One region of the Streptomyces sp. SGAir0957 genome, then DNA from elsewhere that is predicted to be linked to it. Evidence: riboswitches for the same ligand, from Rfam matches in the RefSeq annotation. Region 1 holds a riboswitch; the other holds the start of a gene.
What was found. A riboswitch is a leader RNA that binds a small molecule or an ion and turns the genes downstream of it on or off. The one in region 1 is predicted to bind glycine.
Positions count from the first base shown of each region.

Region 2: linked by a shared signal. The riboswitch ahead of gcvP (aminomethyl-transferring glycine dehydrogenase) and the one ahead of gcvT (glycine cleavage system aminomethyltransferase GcvT) in region 1 are both predicted to bind glycine.

Region 1 covers NZ_CP027293.1:2,861,965-2,866,029, forward strand. Annotated here, with positions in the region: gene C1N81_RS17695 (enhanced serine sensitivity protein SseB C-terminal domain-containing protein) at 1-317, opposite strand, end outside; gene C1N81_RS17700 (enhanced serine sensitivity protein SseB) at 438-1,238, opposite strand; gene C1N81_RS17705 (AAA family ATPase) at 1,272-1,889, opposite strand; glycine riboswitch at 2,004-2,127, shown strand; gene gcvT (glycine cleavage system aminomethyltransferase GcvT) at 2,300-3,424, shown strand; gene gcvH (glycine cleavage system protein GcvH) at 3,523-3,903, shown strand; gene glyA (serine hydroxymethyltransferase) at 3,909-4,065, shown strand, end outside.
Region 2 covers NZ_CP027293.1:7,004,231-7,008,295, forward strand. Annotated here, with positions in the region: gene C1N81_RS36590 (DNA polymerase IV) at 35-1,432, shown strand; gene C1N81_RS36595 (PRC-barrel domain-containing protein) at 1,647-2,021, opposite strand; glycine riboswitch at 2,201-2,295, shown strand; gene gcvP (aminomethyl-transferring glycine dehydrogenase) at 2,480-4,065, shown strand, end outside.

The sequences.
Region 1 (4,065 bases):
TTGAGCCAGAGGCCGTAGTGGTCGGGGTAGAGCGTGCGGGCCGCGTCGACGCCGCTGACCACCTCGTAGGCGCGGGACCAGCCGGAGGCGGAGAGCTCCTGGGCGGAGGTGACGCAGGGCGCGTACGAGAATCCGTCCACGTCCATGTTCCCGTACTGGGCGTCGGGGGAGCCCGCCTGGCCGTGCCAGAGCAGCATCCAGACCTGGCCGGCGGCGAGGGCCGCGAGGAGCGCCTCGTACGCGTCGTAGCGCCCGGGGGTCACCTGGCGCAGCATGTGCTCGACCTGTCCGGCCGCGGCCGTGCCCGACGCACTCACCCGTAACCGCCCCTTCGTGAACGTCCGTGTTCCGCCCGTGACCGGACGGCACAGCGCCGCCCGGTCAGGTCATGAAACCAGCTTAAGCGGCGATGTCGGCACCGACTTGACGGACGGTGTTCACGGGTGCCGTTCGTAGAACGGACGTACGCGTGTGCGCAGGAAGTCGGCGACCGGATCCTGGGTGACGTCGAGGAAGACGAGGTTGACCGGCCAGGGCGCCGGGGCCCGGCCGAGCGCGCGGCCCAGGGCGTCGAGCGGCAGGTCGCGGGCGGCGCCCTCCCACTGGGTGAGCTGGACGCCGATGAACAGCGAGGGTGCGGCGTCCTCGACGACGGCGAGGCAGCGGTGGGCGCTGAGCACGGTGCCGGCCGCGTCGAACTCCTCGCGCACGGCGGCCAGGAAGTCGACCGGATCGTCCTGCCAGTCCGGCTCGGAGAGCACGACGCGGCCGCCGGTGGAGGGGCCGTCGAGCGGGGTGCGGCCGCCGCGGGCCAGTTCGGCGACGGCGGGCGGCGGCAGCGGTATGCCGACGGCGCCGTCCGGGTTCAGGGCGATGCCGACCTGGGCGGGAAGCCCGCGCGCGAACTCGACGGCCGGGGCCACCGTGCAGCTCATCCGGCCGCCGGTGACCTGCATGAACTGCTCCTCCGAGCTGAAGACCGGCACATACGCCTGGCCTCCCAGTTCGAGGGTCGGCAGGTCGAGGTCGCGGCTCTCGGCCGAGCCGCCCTGCGGCAGGGGTATCCAGACCGGGCTGCGGCCGAGGACCTCGACGATGCGCGCGCCCGCCCCTTCGACGCCGAGCGCGGCGGCGAGGACCTCCTCCAGCTCGTTGGCCGGCCAGCTCCGCGTGGGCTGGGGGTGGGGGTGGGCCTCCTCGTGGAAGCGCGCGTCCTCGTGAAATGCCGGGTGTTCCATAGCCGCCGACGATAACGCCTGCCCCGGCGGGGGTTACTTGCGGAAGGTGATTCCGCCGAGGGCGTCCGTCGCGGCCCGGTCCAGGAGCACCGCCGACTCGATGCCGGTGGGCAGTTCGCCGCGCTCCGTCGACGTCACGAGGGCGCCGACGGCCCGGCGGTGGCGGGCGAAGGCGTACCGGGAGACGCCTCGGCCGCGCGCCAGCTGGCCTTCGAGGGCGAGGGTGGGCGGCACGTCGAGGAGGACCAGGTGGACGGCGGCGCCGCGGCGCCGGGCCGCTCTGATCACCCAGCGGCGCACCCACGCCTGGGTGCCGCAGTCGTGCACGACGACGCTGGCCCCCGAGCGCATCGCCCGCCGCAGGCCCAGATAGTGGGCGACGCGGACCAGCGGGCGGTACAGGACGTAGGGCACGGAGCGCGGCAGGCGGGCGGCCCAGCGCTCCCGGGTGTCCTGGGAGTCGACGCGGACGACCCTGACGGCCCGGCGCATCAGCGTGGACTTGCCGCTGCCCGGGAGACCGGAGAGCACGACAAGGTCACCCGCCGCGAACCGGATGCGCCGCGGTGTCCTGCCGCTCCGCCCGCGTAGGTCCCGGACCGTGCGCTGTCGCGGGATCCGCACCGTGATCGTCCTCCCCGTTCCGGTCACGCCGTGTCTGCCCGGCAAGTGTAAAGAGAAGGTAATGCCTGGCGCCGGGTTTCCCTGTTCCGCGGTCGTGCGATGATGTGCGCGCCAGACCCACACAACCGCATACCGGCCGCTTGAATCCGCGCGGGAGAGTTCCGGGACCACCAGGCCGTCAGGCCATCGGGAAGAACAGGTACCCGGACGCCGAAGGAGCAAGTTCCTCCCTTGAATCTCTCAGGCCCCGTACCGCGCGGGCGAGGCACATCTGAAAAGCGGGCCGCCCCCAGACGTACGGCGGCCCCACCCAAGGTGCAAGCCATGACCTCACGTACGCGGGGTCGCGGCGAACCTCTCAGGTTCCGATGACAGATGGGGAGGGCCTCCGCCACGGGGGACCCCTCGCCACCGCCGTCCACGCCCGGGAGCACGCCATGACCGATACCCCGCAGACGCCCCGCACGACCGCGCTCGACGCCCTGCACCGCTCGCTGGGCGCCACCATGACCGACTTCGCCGGCTGGGACATGCCGCTGCGCTACGGCAGCGAGCGCGACGAGCACAACGCCGTACGGACCAGGGCCGGGCTCTTCGACCTGTCCCACATGGGCGAGATCACCGTGACCGGGCCGCAGGCGGCCGAGCTGCTGGGCTACGCGCTCGTCGGCAACATCGCCACGGTCGGTGTCGGCCGCGCCCGCTACACCATGATCTGCCAGGCCGACGGCGGCATCCTCGACGACCTGATCGTCTACCGCCTCGCGGACACCGAGTACATGGTCGTCGCCAACGCGGGCAACGCGCAGATCGTCCTCGACGCCCTCAGCGAGCGCGCCGAGGGCTTCGACGCCGAGGTCCGCGACGACCGCGACGCCTACGCGCTGCTCGCCGTGCAGGGCCCGCACTCCCCCGCCATCGTGAAGTCCGTCACGGACGCCGACCTCGACGGGCTCAAGTACTACGCGGGCCTCCCCGGCACCGTCGCGGGCGTCCAGGCGCTCATCGCGCGCACCGGCTACACCGGCGAGGACGGCTTCGAGCTGTTCGTCGCCCCCGCCGACGCGGAGAAGCTGTGGCAGGCGCTGACCGCCGCGGGCGCCGAGCTCGGCCTGATCCCGTGCGGCCTCTCCTGCCGCGACACGCTGCGCCTGGAGGCGGGCATGCCGCTGTACGGGCACGAGCTGACCACGGAGCTGACGCCGTTCGACGCGGGGCTCGGCCGGGTCGTGAAGTTCGAGAAGGAGGGCGACTTCGTGGGACGCGAGGCGCTCTCCGCCGCCGCCGAGCGCGCCGAGACGGCGCCGCCCCGCAAGCTCGTCGGCCTGGTCGCCGAGGGCCGTCGCGTCCCGCGCGCGGGCATGTCGGTGGTGCGCGAGGGACAGGTGATCGGCGAGGTCACCTCCGGCGCCCCGTCCCCGACCCTGGGCAAGCCGATCGCCATGGCGTACGTGGACGCCGCGCACGCCGGGCCGGGCACGCCGGGCGTGGGCGTGGACATCCGTGGTACGCACGAGCCGTACGAGGTCGTGGCGCTGCCGTTCTACAAGCGCCAGAAGTAGTACTACAAGCGCCAGAAGCAACGAGCAGGGCTTCTTCACTCGCCGACCGCTCGCCCCACCGTCACCCGCACCCTCCCGCGTACAGGAGAATTCGTCTCATGAGCAACAACCCCCAGCAGCTGCGTTACAGCAAGGAGCACGAGTGGCTGTCGGCCGTCGAGGACGGCGTCGCCACGGTCGGCATCACGGAGCACGCGGCCAACGCGCTCGGTGACATCGTCTTCGTCCAGCTCCCCGAGGTCGGCGACACCATCACCGCGGGCGAGACCTGCGGCGAGCTGGAGTCCACCAAGTCGGTCTCCGACCTGTACTCCCCCGTGTCGGGTGAGGTCACCGAGGCCAACCCGGACGTCGTCGACGACCCGTCCCTGGTGAACTCGGCCCCCTTCGAGGGCGGCTGGCTGTTCAAGGTCCGCGTCTCCGAGGAGCCGAAGGACCTGCTCACCGCCGACGAATACACCGCGTTCTCCGGGAGCTGACCACGATGACCGACAAGTCCGTACTGAACGAGTCCCTGCACGCGCTCGACCCCGAGGTCGCGCAGGCCCTCGACGCCGAGCTGCACCGCCAGCAGTCGACGCTCGAAATGATCGCGTCGGAGAACTTCGCCCCGGTCGCCGTCATGGAGGCGCAGGGCTCGG
Region 2 (4,065 bases), 4.1 Mb from region 1:
CGCGTTGTCAGTGGCGTAGGGCAGCATCGGTGATGTGAGAGCCGCGCCGACGATCCTGCATCTCGACATGGACGCCTTCTACGCCTCGGCGGAACAGGCGGCCAAGCCGAGCCTGCGCGGGAAAGCGGTCGTCGTGGGCGGGCTCGGGCCACGCGGGGTCGTGGCCACCGCGTCGTACGAGGCCCGGAAGTTCGGGGTGCACTCGGCGATGCCGATGGGGCAGGCGCGCCGGCTCGCCCCGCACGCCGCGTACCTGGTGCCCCGGTTCCGGTTGTACCGGGAGATCAGCGAGCAGGTGATGGGGCTGCTGCGGGAGCTTTCGCCGCTGGTGGAGCCCCTGAGCCTGGACGAGGCGTTCGTCGACCTGGAGGCCGGTGAGGTGGCCTGGGACGAAGCGTCCGCCGAGGCCGTGGGGGTGCGGCTGCGCGCGGACATCCGCCGGGTCACCGGACTGACCGGATCGGTCGGGCTCGCCGCGTCCAAGATGCTGGCGAAGATCGCCTCCGAGGAGGCCAAACCGGACGGGCTCGTGCTGATACGGCCCGGGACCGAGCGGGCACTGCTCGGCCCGAAGTCCGTACGGATCCTGCCCGGCGTCGGGCCCGCCACCGGGGACCATCTGCGCCGGGCCGGGATCCTCACCGTCGCGGAGATCGCCGAGGCGGGCGAGGACGAGCTGGTGCGGCTGCTCGGGAAGTCGCACGGGGCGCATCTGTACGCGATGGCGCTGGCCCATGACGAGCGGCCCGTGGTCGCCGAGCGGGACTCCAAATCGGTGTCGGTCGAGGACACCTACGACGTGGACATCCACGAGCGGGTGAGGGTGCGGGGCGAGGTCCAGCGGCTCGCGGACCGGTGCGTGGAGCGGCTGCGGGCGGCCGGGCGCTCGGGCCGGACCGTCGTCCTGAAGGTGCGCCGCTACGACTTCTCGACGCTGACGCGCTCCGAGACGCTGCGGGGGCCCACGGACGACCCCGGGGTGGTGCGGGAGGCTGCCGCGCGCCTCCTGGAGGCCGTGGACACGACGGGCGGTGTGCGCCTGCTCGGGGTCGGGGTGAGCGGCCTCGCCGACTTCACGCAGGAGGATCTGTTCGCGCAGGCGGCTGCCGCCGAGGAGGAGGTCCGGGGCGGCGCGCAGGACGCGGTGGAGGCGCCTGAGGAGCGGCCCGAGCCCGTGGAGGCCCCGGCCGCGTCGGCCGAGCGGCGCTACATGGCGGGCCACGACGTGCGGCACGCGGAGTACGGCCCCGGCTGGGTCCAGGGGAGCGGCCTCGGGCGGGTCACGGTCCGCTTCGAGACCCCGTACGAGGCGGTCCCCGGCCGGGTCAGGACGTTCCTGGTCGACGACCCGCAACTGGAGCCGACGGAACCGCTGCCGCTGGTGGAGCGGGCGGAGGAGGCGGAGGGGGCCGAGGTGCGGGGAGCGCACTGAGCGGGAGTGGCCCAGGCCGATCTTCGCTGAAAGAGGCAGCAAAGCCCGGCGGGCCGGTGCGCGGCTGCGGTGCGGTGAGAGCCGCTGGGGAGGCGGGGCGGCGCCCGGGCGTACAGGGGTGAGGCCGCCCGACCAGCCGCCCAGGGGTGCGCCGGGGGAGTCGGCGGCAGGGGCCGGGCCGCTGTCCCCGGGGGCGCCAGGGGCGTTGAGGGTGCTAGGGGCGTTCGGTCTCTTTGCCCGCGATGGTGCCGAACTCCGTGTCCGGCGGGGCCGGGACCGTCGTGTCCAGGCCGTAGTGGTGGTAGAGCTGCAGTTCCTGCTGGGGGGAGAGGTGGCGGCCCACGCCGAAGTCGGGGGAGTCCTTGATCAGGGCGCGGTCGAAGGGGACACGCAGGGTGCCGTCGACGAGTCGGCTGGGCGCCAGGGGGATGAAGGCGTCGCGGCTGAAGAGACCGGTGCGTATCGCGGCCCATTCCGGGATGCCGGTGGCGTCGTCGAGGTAGACCTCGTCGATCGTGCCGATCTTGGCTCCGGTCCGGTCGAACGCTTTGCGGCCGATCAAGGTGCGCGGATCGATGTCGGTCTGCACGGGCCCTCCAGCAGGTCGCGACTCGTCGGGAAACGCTACAGACTCGCTCGAGCGGCGACGACGAACAGGTCCGTAAGCGCTACGAAATCGGTGGTAAGCACTACGAAAGAGCACATCGGGCAAGGCGGCCACTCGGGGGCTGCGGTCATACTGCCGCTGGTACGCTGGCAAGCGGCTGCTGACCCTGTGCGGGAGAGTCTCCGACCGAGGTCGGAGGCGCCGAAGGAGCAAATCCTCCCCGGAATCTCTCAGGCCCACGTACCGCACGGACGAGGTCACTCTGGAAAGCAGGGCGGGGGCGCGTCTCCCACCCTCACCGACGGTGAAAGCCGGTGTGCTCCGTGATCGTGCGGGGCGGGCCGGTGAAGCTCTCAGGTTGAGATGACAGAGGGGGAGGCCGTCCGGGCACCCGCGCCGTGGTGCCCCTCGCAGGTCGTAGTGACCAGGAGGCCTCCGCAATGACCGCCAACCGCACTCCGCTCTCCGCGCTCGAACAGGGCATCCCCTTCGAGCAGCGCCACATCGGTCCGGATGACGCCGCGCAGGCCAAGATGCTCGCGCAGGTCGGCTACGGCTCGCTCGACGAGCTGACCGCCGCCGCCGTGCCGGACGTGATCAAGAGCGCCGAGGCGCTGGAGCTGCCCGCCGCCCGGACCGAGGCCGAGGTCCTCGCCGAGCTGCGCTCCCTCGCCGACCGCAACCAGGTGCTCGGCTCGATGATCGGCCTCGGCTACTACGGCACGTTCACCCCGCCCGTCATCCTGCGCAACGTCATGGAGAACCCGTCCTGGTACACGGCCTACACGCCGTACCAGCCGGAGATCTCGCAGGGCCGCCTGGAGGCGCTGCTCAACTTCCAGACGATGGTCGCGGAGCTGACCGGCCTGCCGACCTCCGGCGCCTCGCTGCTCGACGAGGGCACGGCCGCCGCCGAGGCCATGGCCCTGTCGCGGCGCATCGGCAAGGTCAAGGACGGTGTCTACGTGGTGGACGCCGACGCGCTTCCGCAGACCACCGCCGTGATACAGACCCGGGCCGAACCGACGGGCGTCGAGATCGTCGTCGCCGACCTCAGCGACGGCATCCCCGCCGAGGTCGCGGAGCGCGGTGTCGTCGGCGTGCTCGTCCAGTACCCGGGCGCCTCCGGAGCCGTGCGCGACATCAAGCCCGTCATCGACCAGGCGCACGAGCTCGGCGCCATCGTCACCGTCGCCGCCGACCTGCTCGCCCTCACGCTGCTGACCTCGCCCGGCGAGCTGGGCGCCGACATCGCCGTCGGCACGACCCAGCGGTTCGGCGTCCCGATGGGCTTCGGCGGCCCGCACGCCGGTTACATGGCCGTACGGGAGAAGTTCGCGCGGTCCCTGCCGGGCCGGCTCGTGGGTGTCTCCGTGGACGCCGACGGCAACAAGGCGTACCGCCTCGCCCTGCAGACGCGTGAGCAGCACATCCGCCGCGAGAAGGCCACGAGCAACATCTGTACGGCACAGGTACTGCTCGCCGTCATGGCCGGCATGTACGCCGTCTACCACGGCCCGGACGGCCTGCGCTCCATCGCGCAGCGCACCCACCGCTACGCCACCCTCCTGGCCGCCGGTCTGACGGCGGGCGGCGTCGAGGTCGTGCACGGCACCTACTTCGACACCGTGACCGTACGGGTGCCGGGTCAGGCCGCTCAGGTGGTGCGGGCCGCGCGCGAGCGCGGGGTCAACCTGCGCCAGGTCGACGCCGATCTCGTCTCCGTGGCCTGCGACGAGACCACCACCCGTAGCCAGCTGCACATCGTCTGGGGCGCGTTCGGCGTCGAGGGCGACGTGGAGGCGCTGGACGCCGAGGCCGCCGACGTACTGCCGGAGTCGGCGCTGCGCGGCGACGAGATCCTCGCGCACCCGGTCTTCCACCAGCACCGTTCGGAGACCGCGATGCTGCGCTACCTGCGCAAGCTCGCCGACCGCGACTACGCGCTGGACCGCGGCATGATCCCGCTGGGCTCGTGCACGATGAAGCTGAACGCGACGACCGAGATGGAGCCGGTGACCTGGCC